One region of the Aliikangiella maris genome, then DNA from elsewhere that is predicted to be linked to it. Evidence: predicted binding sites of a transcription regulator. Region 1 holds the regulator's gene; each other region holds the start of a gene.
What was found. The regulator FNR, encoded in region 1, switches genes on or off when oxygen is low (the NO sensors DNR and NnrR bind a similar motif). The targets are predictions, from matches to a motif close to TTGATNTANATCAA.

Region 1 (6,314 bases):
AAACCACTACTCAATGCAAATGGTTGGATTTATCTGAAAGAATCCACTGAGAGTTTAGCAACTGGGGAGAAAGTCGAGTTTTATCCAACCATACCTTATTGGTTTTAATTGTGTTTATCGTTAATCGACTAAAGAAAAATGGTTGTTTTATTGATTACGGCTATTTGAATTTACTTTAGCTTATTTTTGTTTAACCAACTTACTCATAGCACTTATGTATTTAAAAATTCAATCCGATTGCATCACCTTTAGAGTGAGCCAAGCCGAGGCTCAACAATTATTAAACACCGGAGAAATAAAAGATTCAATCACTCTGAATCCTCTAAACCAAATTCAATATATGGTTAAAACTACCAATAACAATGCTGAGTTACTCTTTGATTTTGGCTCTCAATTAAAATTCACTTTATGTGTTAATAAACAAGTTCTTGAAAGTGAAGTTAAAGACAGACCAAGCAAACAAGGGATTAAAATCACAAGTAGCACTGCGATCAGTGCTTTTCTTGAAATTGACTTAAAATCAAAATAACTAGACCGATTGATAATCTGCCAGATAATTTAAATTTCGAAATGCGGACTCTTCAATATTCAAATTAACTGGCGTTGCCTTTATTTGCTTGAGGAAATCTCTTACACGATAAGTCTTTTGATTGAGTAATTGACTGACAGTGTTATGACAAGATCGATTTAGCAACATACATAAGTAATGCTCTCTTACATCAGTCACTAAATAATAAGCAGAATCAGAAAACTGAATTTGTTGCACAAGTTGATGAATTAATATTTTAGGTAGGAGTGGTACATCGACAGGTAAAACAAATAACCAGTCATTCTTCATAATTTGCAGCCCTTGCTCTATGCCTGCAAGCGGTCCAGCATAACCTTCTCGTTGATCGGTAACAACCAGATATCCATATTGTTGATAAGTTACTAAATGACGGTTAGCAGAAATAATTAATTCTCCTACCTGGTCTGCCAGCCAATCTATTTGATGCTCGATCAAAGGTTTTTGTTGGAATTGTTGTAGTCCTTTATCTTTTCCTTCTAGTCTGCGACCCGCACCACCAGATAATATGAGTCCTGAAATAAATGACTTGTCAATCATTTGCCAAATTCATCCTCATAGAATTGCCTACCAATATAACTCACAGTTCCTCTTAATAAATGAGCTATTCAAATATAAATAATTTAACCTTGAGTACTCAATAAAATAAATTATCTCAAACACTTAAAATCTATTATACATGACAAGATGTACCAGCTAAGGAACTTAAGCCTTCCATATCTTTAATTTGAATATAACGATCTTGAATCGATATGAGCCCTTGCTTTTGCAAACGGGTTACCAAGCGACTTACTGTTTCTACGGCTAAGCCCAAATAATTACCAATATCGCCACGAGTCATGGTCAACTGGAATTCCTTATTGGATAAGCCTCGGCGTTTAAAACGACCAGAAAAGTTTATAATAAAAGCCGCAAACCGCTCGTCAGCATTCTTTTTACTGAGCAACATCATTAAATCTTGCTCTTCGCGAATCTCGCCGCTCATAATCTTAAAAAGCTGCTTTTGTAAGCCGGGCAATTCCCGTGAGAGTGCTTCAAGTTTATCAAAGGGGATGGAACAAACCAGTGAAGTTTCCAAGGCTTTGGCAAAACTAGGATACTGTGTACTGCTAATTGCATTTAAACCAACTATTTCACCGGGTAAATGAAATCCGGTAATTTGTTCCGTACCATCAGAACTGATGGTGTAGGTTTTGAGACTGCCAGAGCGAATAGCGTGTATTGCATCAAATGTATCACCGGCATGGAACAAAAAGTCGCCTTTTTTCAGTACCTTTTTGCGTTGAACAATATTTTCGAGATGTTCGATATCAGAATCAGCTAACATCACGGGTAGACACAATCGTCTAATACTACAGGTCTGACACTTTATTTCACTATGCAAAAAATTATTCGAAGACAACTTTGACCCACCCTTTGTTTTGAATATACAGGTGCATTATACTCAATTTATATATTCAAGGGAGCCAATTTTCACAAAAATTAACGATATTCACAAAATAGAAAAGCCAACAAAATTATCATTTTAATCATTTACTCAATCTATTTGCGCTTAAATAAAGCTGAATCAGTCATTTAGATAACTTTTGAAAAACACCTGATTTCCTGTAACTCATTTAAATAGGCGTCAAATGTCATGCAAATATTACGAATCAGTAATCGGCCTTTAGCAAAGACTTGAATTGAATCGCCTGAATAAGTAATAAGTTTATCTTCAATTAGCGGTTGAAGCATCTTTAGTTCGCGAGAAAAATAGGTTTTAAAATTAATATGATAGCGAGTTTCAATCTGATTTATATCTAGATAAAAGTGACAAATTAAATCAAATATGACATTTTTCCTAATCGTGTCATCAAAAGTCATACTCGCTCCACGCCAAGTGGGTAGCTGACCCTGCTCAAGTAAATGATAATAACTATCAACTTCTCTGACATTTTGATGGTATTGCCCATTCAACGAACCAATCGCAGAAACCCCTACGCCGATTAATTCATATTCCTCGTGTGTTGTATAGCCTTGAAAATTACGATGTAATTGCTGATTATTTTGCGCGATAGCCAATTCATCATCAGGCTTGGCGAAGTGATCCATACCTATATAGCAATAACCGCTTTGTTGAAGTTTATCAATGATATAGGCAAAAATGGCCAATTTCTCCACTGGAGTTGGTAGCTCAGCACTTTTGATTCGACGCTGTGGTTTAAAACGATGAGGCAAGTGTGCATAATTAAAAACAGATATTCTATCAGGAGATATTTGAATAACTTTGTCTAAAGTCGCGGCAAATGTTTCTCGAGTTTGTAAAGGTAATCCATAAATCAAATCGAGATTAATCGAACGAAAGCCATGCTTTCTTGCTTCATTAATTAAATCACGAGTTATTTCAAAAGACTGGATGCGGTTGATCGACTGCTGAACTTTAGGGTCAAAATCCTGAACGCCCATACTCATGCGATTAAACCCCATTTGAGCCAATACTTTAATATCGGTAATTGCCAAAGCCCTTGGATCCACTTCGATAGAGACTTCGGTCGATACATCATCAGGTACATCAAAACAAGTCCTAATAGTATCCATAATTAATGCTATCTGTTTCATTGATAAGTAAGTTGGCGTCCCACCTCCCCAATGAATTTGTTTTAATGTTTTTGCTTTTAGGTGCGAGGACACCAACTGAATTTCGCGGACCAGATTTTCAACATATTGAATGGTTTTACTTTTATCTTTAGTAATGACTTTATTACAAGCGCAGTAATAGCAAATATTTTGGCAAAAAGGGATATGAATATACAGTGACAAAGATTTATCCTGCGCAATATTTTCAAGACAAGTAATATAATCGCTCTGCATATATTCATCGGAAAACTCCAGTGCAGTTGGGTACGAAGTGTATCTAGGGCCAGAAACATCATACTTGTTCAGCAGGTTTTCATCCCACTCAAGCTTTAGTGATTGCAATGACTTCTCTCCCCTTCTCGGTTGTAACTGATAGACATATCGTTAATCAGGTTTCGACTGGTAACAGCAGGTAGCTTAACAGGCTAAATTGAAAAGAGAATGATCTAGATCAGAAATTAATATCCCAGTTTTAACATCGATGTTTTAAATTATAAATTTCATGATTGCAAAAAATGAAATGACTAAAATAGTATGCTTGTTAGTCAGATATTGTTGTGATACCAATTATCTTAATGCTTAAATCACTACATGCTTACTCAAGATTATTTTGCTCTATCATCTGAATTAATTCATTCACATAAGCTTCACGCCGTTGTGAATAGTTAATCAATGTTGGCGCTAGTACTTTTGCGGTAATATTTCGATCTTGTTCACGCAGTGCCAGTCTCAATTCTCGCAACTCCGTATAGGCATGATGAGTGTTTAGATTTTTCATATAGCTTTTTACTGAAGCTTGTGGCGATTCAAATTTTCTTACCTCATGCTTGGCAGCTTCATGCCGACTATTTGGAATGATTCCACACCCTTGGGTATAACACCATTGCCCAAACAAGTTGTATGCCTGTTTGGCAAATCTAGAGCGTCCCCAGGCAGATTCATTTGCCGCCTGAACCAAAACCAATGCTTCAGGAATAATATCAATACGCTTTTCTAATTCATCAATAGTAGTTTGCACCGGCATTTCTAATTCTAGATGATAGCTTTTAGCTAGACGTTCTATTTTTTTTATGGTTGTAGACTGATGGTGCTTAGCGGTGTGTAAATCTGATTTTAACTTATCAAGTAGTGCGCGATCATAGCGGATTTGCATATTTTCTTGCTTAATAAATGGACGAAGAAAATTAAAAAACGCTTTTTTGCGTTCAGCAATTGGCTGGATTTTTGAAAAGTCAGGTAACAGTTCGACCGTTTTATCTGGTTCAACTGTTGGTTGTTGCCGGTGGTGATGTACCAGAATAGCAACTAAACAAAACGTCATAATCAATCCAATGATAAGTGTTTTATCTTTTATTTCTAATGGAATCATCAATCACTCTCGTATTTGAAACCGTTATAATAACCCTGATTTATTTGTTCAAATTAAACCTTAATTGAAACCTTATATTCTCCAACGAATCCTCTTTAAGTGTTAACAATTCAAGCAACAATTTACTCATTTTTAGGGAAAAAAAGGATTTTTGAACAAGAATAATAGCCAAATAAAAACCAGTCATCAGACCAATTCACCTTATATTTCATCGTTAAAACAACAAAAATACCGCTAAAAATGAAATAAATTCGTGAAAAATTCAAAAAATAGCAGCTTAAAGCTGGCTAATTTTAGTGACACAATTCATAAAATATAAAATTAATGCTGAATATTGCCATAGATAAAATAACGAGACAATAAATTTAGTATTTTTTAGCCCTTTAGAATCAAAGACTTAAAATATGAGGTAATTTTAGCCTATTATTTTTGTGTCAAATTTACATCTAGAATAAATACTTGGTTGCTCTATAATCATTTGCCATCAAAGATTTTAATAACGATATCTATTAATAACCAGTAGTAATTAATAAATAAAACTCAATAATCAAATAATAAGAAAAAGGAGAAATTTCAGTCGTGTCTAATATAAAACGAAAACCGGGTAGACCATCGCTTTCAGATGCTCAGAAACAAGAAATTCGCAATGATATTATTGATATTGCCCGCGAGCTTTTTGTTAACGAAGGTTATGAAAGTACCAGTATGCGCAAAATAGCTGCGCAAGCAGGTTTTGCCCCAACAAAAATTTACTACTATTTCGAAAACAAAAAGTCCATTTTGCGTCATTTCTGGCAAGATATCTCAGAAGAGATGTGGGCATTTTGTAAACCTCCTGAGCACATTATGAGCCAGAGTCCTTTAGATGTTATCCGTTATCTGATGAGCCGAAACGTCAGATATTGGTTAGAAAATCCAAAAAGCTTTCAATTGGGCATAGCCACCCAGGATTACAAAGCAGATACGTCAGAAAACTTTGATTTTTACTCAGCACTTGGCACCCGCAGTTATATTGAATTGATGCACAAATCTGTTCAAGCTTGTATTGACGAAGGTATATTCCGTGAAAGCAATGTCATGATCACTTCTCAAATTATCGGTATGGCTGTTTATGGCATTTATGGTGCTTACTACAACTTACCAACCGTTCCTTGGGAAAAATCCGATGAGTTGATTGATGAGGCCATTGAAAACACGCTTAGAGGCCTGATGTTACCAGACGCCGTATCAGTTGAACTGGAGCAACCACAAGAGTTAGCTTTCGCTGGCTGATTAATTAAAGTAATAAAATCTCGAATTAATGTTGTAAGGAAAAATATGTTGATTGATTGTTACTGGAATCTAGGCGAATATATCAGTTAAAATAGCGGCATTTCCTGATTGAAAAGTTAGTTCAAATGTCGCTAAATCTGTTATTACTAAGTAGCTCCCGAGTTGCTGAAACCGCATTTTTGCAACATGCAGTCGATTTAATACAATCTCATTTAGCATCTTGCTTTACTGACAACAAAGATCACCAAAACAAAAAGCTGGTGTTTATACCCTATGCTGGGGTCACCATTAGCTATGACGAATACTTCGAAATAGCCAGACGCCCTTTCGCCGAATTAGGCTACAATCTGTCGTCAATTCATCAATACACCTCCCCCCAAGACGCTATTTTACAGGCTGATGTCATAATTATTGGCGGAGGTAACACCTTTGAGCTGGTTAACCAATTATATAAACATGAATTGATTCCCCTTATCACTGAGCAACTTAAAT
Region 2 (6,314 bases), on a different contig from region 1:
AGTGAAATTGACACCTCAATGGAGACGCTGCGAGGCAGTATTCGGCAAGCCAGTGAAGCGGCTGCCAGAGTTAGAACCAGCGGTGGTACTACCGCTGCGGGGGCACGTGACTATACCGCAGGGACACAGGGCGCAGCTTATCAGCGTGCACTGGCTGCCATTCCTGCAACGACGCCAGCGGAAACCATGATTGGGCCTGCTGGATTTGAAACTTTGCGTCAGTATCGACGGCGCAACATTAATCAAGCGCCTAGACAAGTTGCTTTGGAAGCGGCATTAAGAAACGGCACTTATTCTGATACCGCTTTTAGTTATATGCTTTCACAAATGGATCCGACTATTCGCGATAGTGTTTTATATGGCAAAAGAGGCGGACCAAGACCCAGGGATGTGGCTTTTCGCCGGTTGCGTGCGCAGTATATATTTCAACAAAATATCTTGCCAAATGGTCATACTGTTTCGTTAGCTGGTATGTCGCGGGGACGCCGAATAGGGGCTCGCGGAGTTGGCGGGCTACTGGCGGGTATAGAACTGGCTAATATTGGTATGGAAGGTTATCAAAGTTATCAAATGGCCCACAATACCAGCCGTCGCAGACATGTTGCACCATTTTTAAGACGTATTGCCTGGTGGAACCAAATGGGCGTAATGCCACGTTTAGGGGCTGTAGATGAGGGGATATTTTCAAATGATTATTTTAGTAATCCGGCAACTGTTATTGAAGGATTAAAAGAAGATCGCTGGGATGGTCTATGGATTGCTCATAGTGATAATGATCCAGCATTGCCTGATGCGCAAGTACTCAGACTCGGCGTATTTTTAGCTCAAAATATTCGAAACTATGATGAGTTTGCCGCTTATTTTATTGATGGTGGCCAAGATGCAATTACTTGGGTGGGCGATGGCAGTTTTTCTGAGCGCAGGTGGTTGGTGAAAGCCGGTGGCTATGATACCGATTGGGAAAATGAAACCACTGAAAGGTGGGTTGAAGTGCCGCTGTTGACGCAATTAATGCAAACTTATGTTCGTCACATGATTACCAATACCGAAACATTACTTGATATGCAGGGGCGAGGTGAAGCACCAACTGCGGAACAACCTGATCCGAAACTGGGCGGTTTAACTGTTGCCATACAAACTCGATTTGGCAACAAACCCTGGAAAGCTGAATTTAAAACGCCGCAATCTTCGACCACGGTTTATGTTGCCACTCAAGGACGTAATATCGGATTGCTTGCTCGAGAAGTAGAGTGGTGGTCAAGTAATCCAAGTTTTTATGTTTATGGAGAACAAGGTGGTCGATATCAGGTTGGTGGGGCTGATTATAATACTTACGCTGCGTTGCGCCGACTCACTACGCAAAAAACGCAGTTGAATATTGGTCAAAGAGGAATGTGGGAAGAAACAACCTCAGTAGCGCTTGAATCGGGTATGGTAGAAATTGACAAAAGTTTACTTGAACCAGTACCGGAGCTTGGTGATTTTCCTATACCAAGTGGACAGACTCAAATGGGTTGAACTTAAGAACATATTACGTGGATATTGCATGTGTGAAAAGTAAATTGGTTATCTATTAAAAATGTGACTAAAAAATAAAAATAATCAAATTAAAAAAGCGAAAATGTGAGTTAGCATTTGTGCCAGAAGCAATCTGGTTAAGACAATTTTTATTACCGACGAAAAATTTTGGTGGCAGCAAAATCAACAGAGTCAACAGTTTGATTATGCCGAAATGACAAGAAAAATGTCGCAACCATGGGAGTCAGTTGCTTGATAAATACACGAAGTTAAATGCTGATTATCGATATTTTTTTACCATTTGTTAGCCAGGATATTTAAAATTAAACCTAAATAAATTGTGGTTAAAGTTATTGATTTTGCTCAACTTTTTAGTTGAACGTTTTATAATAAACTGATATGCAAGCGGGTTTTAATCTAAGTATTAAGCGCAAAAATATGTCAGTTTGTAATCAATAGAAGAAATCTTAAAAAGCATCTTAATTATTGTCTATCAGTTCACAAAATAGTCACTAAATTCACATGTCATTATCAATCTTTTTAATTTAGAATGCCGCAAAATTTCAAAATCAATTGATATTTATCAATATTCTTTGCGGTCAGTCTGATTAGACTGTGCGCGCTTCTAACTAACATTATAACTAAGGTTAATGACAATGAAAAAACTAACCATTGCTTTGGCAATTTCTGCTGCCTTATCGACACCTTTCGTTGCTGCACAAGACAATGCTGATAACTGGATTTTCCGCGTTGGCGTCGCGCATGTTTCTCCTAATGATGACAGTGGAGAAGTTTTAGGTGGCGGCGTTGGTGTTGATTCAGATACAGGATTAGCATTTAGTGCAACTTATATGGTTGATGCAAACTGGGGTGTTGAAGTATTAGGCGCACTGCCATTTTCTCATGATATTGTTGGTACTGGTTCTTTATCAGGTGCCAAATTAGGTGAAACTAAACATTTACCTCCAGTGGTCAGTCTGGTTTACCAATGGGGTGAAGAAACCCAATTCCATGTTGGTGCTGGTTTAAACTATACCGTTTTCTTTGAAGAAGAGAGCAGTAGCACATTAGACACAGCATTAAATGCACAAGCTAAGTTAGATCTGGAATCTTCAACGGGTCTTGCATTTAAAGTAGGCTTTGATACACCAATGACTGATGGCTGGAAATTTACTGGTAGCCTTCGTTATATTCAGATTGACACAACTGCTGATGTTATTATCAATGACTCTGTAGCCGCCAGTGTTGATGTTGATATTGACCCTTGGGTTGTAATGTTAGGTGTTTCAACAACTTTTTAATTAATAATACGGATGTGTCTAAGTTCTAGGGCACATCGTTAAGACTGCATTAAAGCAAACCTTATTGTAAAGGTTTGCTTTTTTATTTTAAGCTATTGCCAATATTTTATCGATTTTTACGCCGTGTCGCTGCATGAACTTTGATAACAAATTATGTTAATATTAAAGTCATTCAGTTCATAATATACTGAGTGAATAAAAAGGTATTAAACGGGTAACATATGGATAACTCTTATTATCAGCCGGGACAAGCAGGCACTGTTAATACTTCAAGTCAACCACCAAAAAGCTTTATTCTAGCACTCATATTTTGTATTTTGGGAACGCCATTTTGTGGCATGTTGTATTTGGGTCGATTTAAAAGGGGATTAGTGTATTTAGCATTTGTTTTGCTCGCTATTTCGACCTTTTATGCCGATTTAAAAATAATAGAAAAATTTTCAGTTGAATCTATCTGGCTGATACAACTAATCATTCTCCTTGTCGGCATATTTGATTGCTGGCGTTGTTATAAGCAAATTAAGCCACATACGCTTATGCCACTATATAGTCGCTGGTATGTGGTATTACCCTATGTCTTTGGTTATATAATAGGGATTAATTTGGTAAAAAGCTTTTTAGTTGAAACTTATCAGGTGAGCTCAGTTAACATGGCGCCTAATTATTACCGAAATGATATTTTATATGTTGATAAAAGAAAGTCAGCATTAACTTATTTAAACGGTAATGTATTATATATCAATGAAAATAGCGCAATGTACGAAATGGCAAAACGTGGTAATACCGTTTTATACTTAAAGTCGATCGACAGTCCGCAGGCGTTTCAAGGTAGAATTATCGGTGTGCCGGGTGATACGCTTCACTTTACTGGGCATTCATTCGAAATTACACACTGTAATGAACAGGGATGTAATGAGGTTGTTGTAGGTCGTCAGCTATTGAATAATCAGCATCATTTGATAGAGAATGAACAGCTTGCTAATTCAGATGAGTTACTTCTTTATGAGCAAAAGATAGAGAATGTAACATTTAATATTTTGCACAACCAAAATGGATTTTCAGAAAGTTGCCAGTTAGTAGATGGTAATACTTTTCAAGTTTTGCCTGATCAGGTTTTTATTATGGGAGATAACCGGGATAACAGTTATGATTCTCGATTTTTTGGAATGGTTTCTATTTCAAATATTATTGGTGAAGTGCTGTAATTTAAATCAGTAATAAACCGAATGATTATTAATAAAGTTATTGAGTGATTTAATTTGATTGAAGTATTTGTATTAGCGTTTGCATTGAGTATGGATGCATTTGCTGTTTCTGTTGGTTTAGGTTCTAAAAATCAGCAAAGCCAATTTCGTTTAGGGTTAACTTGCGCAATTTATTTTGGCTTATTTCAAGGCTTGATGCCTTTGATTGGCTACTTAGGTGGAAAGGGCGTCTTAGGATTTATTGAAGATTATGCTAATTGGATAGCTTTTGCTTTATTACTCTTAATTGGTGCAAAAATGATTTATGAGTCAATTAGTGAAGGCATTGAAGAAGATATTGTGAAAATTTCTCATCGAGTGATGTTGACGCTGGCAATTGCAACGAGTATTGATGCGATGGCCGCTGGCTTTAGTTTAACTTTACTGAACGTGAATGCTTTTATTGCTTGTCTACTGATTGGTATAATAACTTTCATAATGAGCTGGTTTGGGGTAATAGTTGGTATAAAAAATGGTACCTGGCTAGAGAGTAAAGCTGAGCTTTTAGGTGGCGTGATACTCATATTAATTGGTATTAAAATTCTACTATTCTGATTATTCAATTTAATTGAGTGCTTGTTTGATGCTTTAGTATTATGTCATTCGGGTGCTCCAAAATCTTATAATTAGCGTATGTAGCCTGATAGTGCTTTATTTGCTTTAAAAAAAACAATACTTATCAGGTTAAACCTAAATGAATATATTTATTCTCGATGAAGATATTCAGCGCTGTGCTGAATATCACTGTGATAAACATGTCGTTAAAATGATATTAGAAAGCGTTCAGCTACTCTGTACCGCATTAAATAAAAAAGGATTTAAAACACCCTACAAGTCAACGCATATGAAGCATCCTTGTGTGTTGTGGGTTGAGTCGTCATTTGATAATTTTGAATGGTTAATTGATTTAACTATCGCACTTAATGCTGAATACCGCTATCGTTTTGCAAAAACTCATGACCATAAATCTATGGCGGTTTTACCTGAAATTGAAAAACTTTATTATCAGCGAAATGGACTAACACCTTTCGCGCAAGCTATGCCCGATAAGTATAAAGTTGATGGCGATGCGGTTCGCGCTTATCGTCAGTTTTATTTAGGTGAAAAAATGCATTTTGCCGCTTGGACGAATCGTGCTGTGCCGGAGTGGGTCGAAATCTCGCATAATTTTTGATTCTGTTTAAATATTTTAGCAATACTTATTACAGCAGCGCCGATAAAATCATTGTATATTTATATGAACAGCATGAGTATATTGAATCATATTTTTTATGTTCATCACTTTATATCCATCACTTTATATTCATCACTATCATGAATGACCTAAATAATTTTAACAAACTGATTCTTATTCGCTATTTGTTCTTTCTGCTATCATATAAGGCGATAGTGCTAACTGAGTTGGCTAATATTGATATTGAATATGATTTGTTGAAAGGTAATGAAATTAAAAAAGGCTCAATCAATGAGCCTTTTTTCTAGTAAAACTAAATTAATTTAAATGAATATTACCCACATTTAGAGTCACCACAGCTTAGACAAGTCATACAGCCATCCATTAATACGGCTGCTTTGGTCATACACTTGTTACACATCTGTGCACCATCAGGATAGTCGCCTTTATGGTCAGCAGCGCCACCTTGTTGTAAAGACTCATATTCGGCGCGTTTTGCATCGACTAATGCTTGTTGATGTTCATCTAAACCAGGATCTTCTAATAGTCCGATCATTTTCAAGTGAGACTCGATGGCATCACCGATTTCTGCAACCAATGAAGGCATGAACTTACCGCCCGCTTTAAAATAACCACCTTTCGGATCAAAAACCGCTTTTAATTCTTCTGCTAAAAAGGTGCAATCGCCACCTTTACGGAATACTGCTGAAATAACACGCGTTAAAGCAACGACCCATTGAAAATGATCCATATTTTTTGAATTGATGAATATTTCAAAAGGTCTGCGTAACTCATGTTCAGTCCCAGCGTTAAGAACAATATCGTTAATGGTGACATAAAGTGCATGATCCGATAATGGCGTCTTTACTTTATAAGTCGAACCCAAAAGCATTTCGGGACGCTTAACACTCTCATGCATTTGTACAATTTCTGCAGAAGATTTTTTTTCTTCAACTACAGGGGCTTCTTCTTCGGTTTTTACTTTATATCCAACGATGGGTTGTGAAATTATTTTTGGCATTTTACTTTCGTATCCTATCTTCAATAAGGTAAAGCCTAAAGCTTACCGTAATAACC
Region 3 (6,314 bases), on a different contig from region 1:
GTTGCTGAAGGTGACAGTGTTACCAAAGATCAGGGATTGATTGTACTGGAAACTGACAAAGCAACTATGGAAGTCCCTGCACCTGCTGCTGGAACGATTTTGGCATTAACGGTTAAAGTTGGTGACAAAGTTTCGCAAGGTCATCAAATAGGTCGGATGCAAACGGTTAGTAGTTCGTCTCCGGCTAAAAGTGCAGCTGCTAGCTCTCCCGCGGCTCCAGCGTCAAGTAATACAAGCGCTGTAACAGCTTCAGCACCTGAAATGAATAATAAACCAACGAAAACTGCGCCAGTACCTGAGCATCCGCAAATGAAAAAGCGGGCTTCTGGCGGTGTGGTCCATGCGAGTCCCTCGGTTCGTCGTTTTGCTCGCGAACTAGGTGCTGATTTATCGCAAATCAATGGAACTGGACCTAAAGACCGAGTGCTTAAAGAAGATGTTCAAAATTATATTAAGTTTGAACTGTCCAGACCAAAAGCAACTGCCGCTACGGGTGCATTTGCAACACCACAAATGCCCGAAGTTGACCATGCAAAGTGGGGACCTGTAGAAGAAAAACCACTTTCAAGAATTCAAAAGATCAGTAGTGTTAATTTACATCGTAATTGGATTAGTATTCCACATGTTACCCAACATGAAGATGCCGATATTACCGAATTGGATGCGTTCCGTAAGTCGCTCAAAGACGAAGCGGCCCACGACGGTGTAAAGCTAACGCCACTTGCCTTTATTATGAAAGCCGTGGTCTATACTTTAAAAGCTATGCCAAAGTTTAATGCCTCGCTGGCAAACGATGGTGAAAACCTTATTCTTAAAAATTATTATCATATAGGTGTTGCTGTTGAAACACCCGACGGTCTGACTGTACCGGTGATTCGTGATGTTGATCAAAAGGGTATATACCAGTTGGCTTCTGAGCTGGCGGAAATATCGGGCAAAGCAAGAGAGAAAAAATTATCAGCTGATGACATGCAAGGAAGTAGCTTTACCATCTCATCCTTGGGAGGAATAGGTGGTACTGCATTCTCGCCTATTGTAAAATGGCCCGACGTTGCCATTTTAGGATTATCGCGGAACAAAATGCAGCCGGTTTGGAATGGCAAAGAATTTATACCTCGGCTGATGCTACCCATGTCGTTATCATATGATCATCGTGTTATTGATGGTGCTGATGCGGCACGGTTTGTAGTTCATCTGTCTCAGACTTTAAACGATATTCGACGGGTTCTTTTAAAATAAGCAGAACCCTTTAGGAATTCCTGGTGTGCTCGATGCACATCAGGCAAATCAAATGAAAAAGGTGAAAACACTATGAGTAATGACATTAAAGCGCAAGTTGTTGTGATTGGTGCGGGACCCGGTGGATACACCGCAGCGTTTCGTGCAGCTGACTTGGGTTTAGACGTTGTTTTGGTTGAAAAATATTCAACGTTGGGTGGCGTTTGTTTAAATGTAGGTTGTATTCCTTCTAAAGCTTTATTACATTCGGCCAAAGTAATTGATGAAGCGAAAAGCATGGAGTCTCATGGTGTTTCTTTTGGTGAACCAACGATCGATATCGATAAAATCCGTGAATATAAAGAAGGTGTTGTTGGTCAGCTGACCAAAGGATTAGCCGGTATGGCTAAAATGCGTAAAGTTAAAGTGGTTGAAGGCATTGCCAAATTTACTTCATCTAATACTTTATCTATTGAAGGTAGTGACGAAGTTAAAACCATTAACTTTGAAAACTGTATCATTGCTGCTGGCTCACGTGTTGTTCAATTACCATTCTTGCCTGATGACGAGCGAATTATCGATTCAACTGGTGCGTTAGAACTGAAAGATGTGCCAGAAAAAATGTTGGTCATTGGTGGCGGTATTATCGGTTTGGAAATGGCAACTGTTTATCGTGCGTTAGGTAGTAAAATTGATATTGTCGAGATGTTTGATCAATTAGTGCCTGCAGCTGATAAAGACGTTGTTAAAGTTTTACATCGTTACGTTAGTAAACAATATGAGTCAATCATGTTAGAAACAAGCGTTACTAAAGTTGAAGCAAAAGATGATGGACTGTGGGTAACTTTTGAAGGCAAAAAAGCACCCAAAGAGCCGCAACGTTATGATCGTATTTTATCGGCAGTTGGCCGTCGTCCAAATGGTGATCTGGTTGATGCTGCTAAAGCTGGCGTTAATGTTGATGAGCGAGGATTTATTGCGGTCGATAAGCAATTACGCACTAATGTTCCTAATATTTATGCCATTGGCGATCTGGTTGGTCAACCTATGCTGGCGCATAAAGCGACACATGAAGCTCATGTTGTTGCTGAAGTGATTGCCGGTAAAAAGCACGCTTTTGAACCTCAATGTATTCCAAGTGTTGCCTACACTGATCCAGAAATTGCCTGGGTTGGTTTAACTGAAAAAGAAGCAAAAGAAAAAGGTATTGATTACGGTGTTGGGTCATTCCCTTGGGCGGCGAGTGGACGTGCAATTGGTGCTGGGCGAACCGAAGGTTTTGCAAAAAGTATTTATGATAAATCAAACAATCGTATTATCGGCGCTGCAATTGTAGGTATTAATGCAGGCGAAATTATTGGTGAAGCGGCTCTTGCTATTGAAATGGGTTGTGAAGCAGAAGATATCGCATTAACTGTTCATCCTCATCCAACACTTTCTGAGTCATTGGCATTTTCTGCTGAGGCTTACGAAGGAACCTGTACAGATTTGCCTCCTGCACGAAAAAAGAAATAATATTTGAATTAAAAAAGAGCGAATATTTCGCTCTTTTTTTTGTCTATCAATCTGAACTTATGAAAAAATTATTCAATAAAACATTGTCGATAAAAAGGTTAGTTGGCATTTTTATCTATTGGGCGGCCGCTTTGTTCGCTGTTAATAGTAATGCAGCGGTAGTGTTACAATATCATCATATTGACCTGCAAACCCCTTCTGCAACGAGTATATCCCCGCAGTTATTTCGTGAGCATATGGCTTACTTGGCCAGCAATCAATTTAATGTTATTCATTTAGCACAGTTTATTGAATATTTAAGGACTCAAAAGCCATTTCCACCAAAGACAGTTTTAATTACTTTTGATGATGGTTATCAATCGGTTGCTACCCAGGCTGCACCAATTCTAAAAACTTACGGGTTTCCATTTACAGTTTTTATAAATACTCAGCCTATAACAGAACAGTCGTCATTAGTAATGACATGGGAAACACTCGGTAAACTGGCTGCAAATGGCGCTACAATTGCAAATCACTCAGTAGCACATCCGCATATGATTCGGCGCTTGGCCAATGAAAGTGACGCGCAATGGAATAAACGCATTACTAATGAAGTACTACAAGCACAACAATTAATTGAGCAACATTTTCCTCAAAAAATACGTGCTTTTGCTTATCCGTATGGAGAGTTTAACTTAGCCTTGACTAAAATTCTTAAAACGCTTGGCTTTGTCGGATTTGCCCAACATTCAGGCGCAGTGGCTGTGAATGTTGACCAACAAGTTATTCCCCGTTTTCCATTTGGTGGAAATTATGGCGATATAAATGATTTTATATTAAAAGTGAATACACAGGCATTACCAATAACTGATATTGTGCTACTTGATCAAAATAATCGTATTCTGACAGAGCATGTTTTAACTAATCACCAACACCGTCCCCAATTGCAATTACAACTTGACCCCACATTTAAAGCGGTTGATATACAATGCTACTTATCGGGGCAGGGGCGTTTAACTAAGATTAGCCTAGCAGAAAACAACTGGATATTTAAACCAGAAAAGGATATACCTTTTGCGCGCTCGCGCTACAATTGTACGGCGCCAACGAAAGTAAAGGGCGAATTTTATTGGTTTTCACAACCTTGGATTCGACCTCTACAAGATGGCAGCTGGTATACAGAATAATCAACGTAAGCCAGCAGCAAAATAAAGTATTAATCCGTTAGTCGATTATTGTGTCGGTGGCTTTTGATTCATTTTTTTTATGGCTAAATAAGCCAATAAAATAAACATACACACCATAAATGAAATGACAAATAAACTCATTAAACCTTCTGGGCTGGTAAATAATTCTTTAAGAACACCCATTGCTACCTCCTGTCAATTGGATTGAACTTGATTGAAATGATATTTGGGACAAGTAAACTTGGTAAATATCACCTTCAAATCATATTAACAAAATTAGTTAAAACTAATGTAATCGATTTTGCGACATTTCTCCGTGATCTAGGTCAAACTGATAAAGACTAGTTTTGTTGTGTTTACTTGCAATGTTGAAAGAAAAATGTGACGTGTCGAATTTAGTTAAATTCTATGACTAATTGATTAAATTTGATGACTATTTCATTTTGTTGAAGACAAATAGTCTAAAAAATCTCAATTTATAAATGACACTATAAGCGAGATTAAAAATGGGACTATAAATCGGTCAGTAAAGTGTTTTACTCATTGATTTATATCTCATAAATAGTTATTTATATTTACACTGATTATCATTAGTAACCGCATGAAGAGATAGATATAATCAGTTAAAATTGAGTATTGGATATCAGGTTTTATAGCTTTGGAATAGTCATTTCAAATTCTCTGATACCAGATTTGGATAACCGATGTAGGACAGGCCCTTGAGCATTCCAGAATCTTATCGTAGTAAAAAAGCATTTCTCATTTTAACTTCTGTTTTAATGGCACTCACTTTCTCCGGGTGGTTGGCCATGTTAAACAATTTTGCTGTTGAACGGGCTGCATTTACCGGCGCTGAAATTGGTATGTTACAAAGTTTAAGGGAAGTTCCTGGATTTCTTGCCTTTACCGCAGTATTTTTATTGTTGGTTATTAGTGAACAAACTTTGGCGCTCATTTCCTTATGTTTAATGAGTATTGGTGTTGCCATTACCGGACTGTTTCCTTTTGAAATTGGACTTTACGCCACCACCGTTTTAATGTCAGTCGGGTTTCACTACTTTGAGACAGTTAATAACTCGCTATCTCTTCAATGGTTAAGCAAATCGGAAGCACCAGCGGTATTAGGGCAATTAATTTCAATTAAAGCCATTGTTTCATTGGTGACTTATGCTGTAATCTGGTTGTTTTTCGCTGTATTAATGCTGTCTTATTCCACCGCTTATTTGATAATAGGTTCAATTGGATTCATTTTATTTTTGTGGTTATGGCTGACTTTTCCCAAGTTTACAGCGCCTGTTGAGCAACATAAAAAGTTAATTCTCAGAAAGCGTTATTGGCTTTACTATTTACTAACATTTTTCAGTGGCGCCAGACGTCAGATATTTATAGTTTTTGCCGGATTCATGATGGTGGAAAAATTTGGCTACTCTGCATCTAATATTGCATCACTGTATATTGTTAATCATCTGTTCAACTGGTATTTTGCACCAAAAATTGGTCATTGGATTGGAAAAGTCGGTGAGCGAAAAGCATTAACAATTGAATACTGTGGATTAATTTTAGTGTTTGTAGGTTATGGTCTGGTGGATAATGCCTATATTGCCGCAGGACTTTATGTGGTTGATCATATATTTTTCGCGATGGCGATTGCAATTAAAACCTTTTTCCAAAAAATAGCGGCACCTGAAGATATTGCGTCCTCATCTGGCGTTAGTTTTACGATTAATCATATTGCCGCTGTTGTTATTCCAGCAGCATTTGGACTGATTTGGTTAGCCAATCCTGCCATGGTTTTTTATTTAGGCGCCGCTATGGCACTAGTTTCCCTTGGGCTTTCTCAGTTAATCGACAGGGAGTTATTATTAAAACAGCATATTGAAACTGAGGCGTTACAAACTGACTCTGGCGTGAAAGCTGTTTAGTCTTCTAAAAAGAACATGCCCGGTATCCAGCTTTTTTTAAAAGCTTTTGTTGAGGCCAGTTTTTCATTTTCAGGATCGACAAACTTAAAACTTTTAGTACCAATAACAATAATATCTTGATCGGAGAGTGGCCATTGCTCAATGGCATTATTATTCACGAAAGTTTTATTGGTACTTTTTAAGTCTTCAATAAAACAAATTCTGGCACCATCTTTTAATTCCTTACCGAGGATTCTAGCATGTTGCTGGCTGACAGAGGGATTATCAAGAACAATATCATTTTTGACTGAACGGCCAATAGTAATGCCTTGGGGGCCTATTTCAAACTTATTCAAGATATTATCATCGAGTAACTGGAGAAGGATTGCCATCGGATCACCGTTATATTTGCATTTTATTCTTTATTGTAACTGACTTTTTGAGTATTCAGAAAGAGTAAATCTGTTGACTTCAATCGATTTGATAGTGAGCAATAGCGATTATCTACTATAAA

Region 2: a site for FNR is predicted at 2,092-2,105, ahead of ABVT42_RS03665 (OmpW/AlkL family protein). Genes of this name have one in related genera too.
Region 3: a site for FNR is predicted at 4,216-4,229, ahead of ABVT42_RS12015 (DUF3149 domain-containing protein). Genes of this name have one in related genera too.

Annotation. Positions count from the first base shown of each region.
Region 1 covers NZ_JBFDAH010000001.1:430,723-437,036, reverse strand. Annotated here, with positions in the region: gene ABVT42_RS01985 (molybdopterin molybdotransferase MoeA) at 1-108, shown strand, start outside; gene ABVT42_RS01980 (DUF7009 family protein) at 215-529, shown strand; gene mobA (molybdenum cofactor guanylyltransferase MobA) at 530-1,105, opposite strand; gene fnr (fumarate/nitrate reduction transcriptional regulator Fnr) at 1,239-1,967, opposite strand; gene hemN (oxygen-independent coproporphyrinogen III oxidase) at 2,141-3,523, opposite strand; gene ABVT42_RS01960 (glucosaminidase domain-containing protein) at 3,777-4,550, opposite strand; gene ABVT42_RS01955 (TetR/AcrR family transcriptional regulator) at 5,130-5,822, shown strand; gene pepE (dipeptidase PepE) at 5,948-6,314, shown strand, end outside.
Region 2 covers NZ_JBFDAH010000003.1:78,232-84,545, reverse strand. Annotated here, with positions in the region: gene ABVT42_RS03670 (eCIS core domain-containing protein) at 1-1,518, shown strand, start outside; gene ABVT42_RS03665 (OmpW/AlkL family protein) at 2,175-2,819, shown strand; gene lepB (signal peptidase I) at 3,041-4,024, shown strand; gene ABVT42_RS03655 (manganese efflux pump MntP) at 4,079-4,618, shown strand; gene ABVT42_RS03650 (pyrimidine dimer DNA glycosylase/endonuclease V) at 4,758-5,237, shown strand; gene ABVT42_RS03645 (TSCPD domain-containing protein) at 5,572-6,258, opposite strand; gene ABVT42_RS03640 (adenosylcobalamin-dependent ribonucleoside-diphosphate reductase) at 6,294-6,314, opposite strand, start outside.
Region 3 covers NZ_JBFDAH010000011.1:98,624-104,937, forward strand. Annotated here, with positions in the region: gene aceF (dihydrolipoyllysine-residue acetyltransferase) at 1-1,239, shown strand, start outside; gene lpdA (dihydrolipoyl dehydrogenase) at 1,312-2,733, shown strand; gene ABVT42_RS12010 (polysaccharide deacetylase family protein) at 2,865-3,899, shown strand; gene ABVT42_RS12015 (DUF3149 domain-containing protein) at 3,945-4,082, opposite strand; gene ABVT42_RS12020 (MFS transporter) at 4,619-5,821, shown strand; gene ABVT42_RS12025 (FHA domain-containing protein) at 5,818-6,192, opposite strand.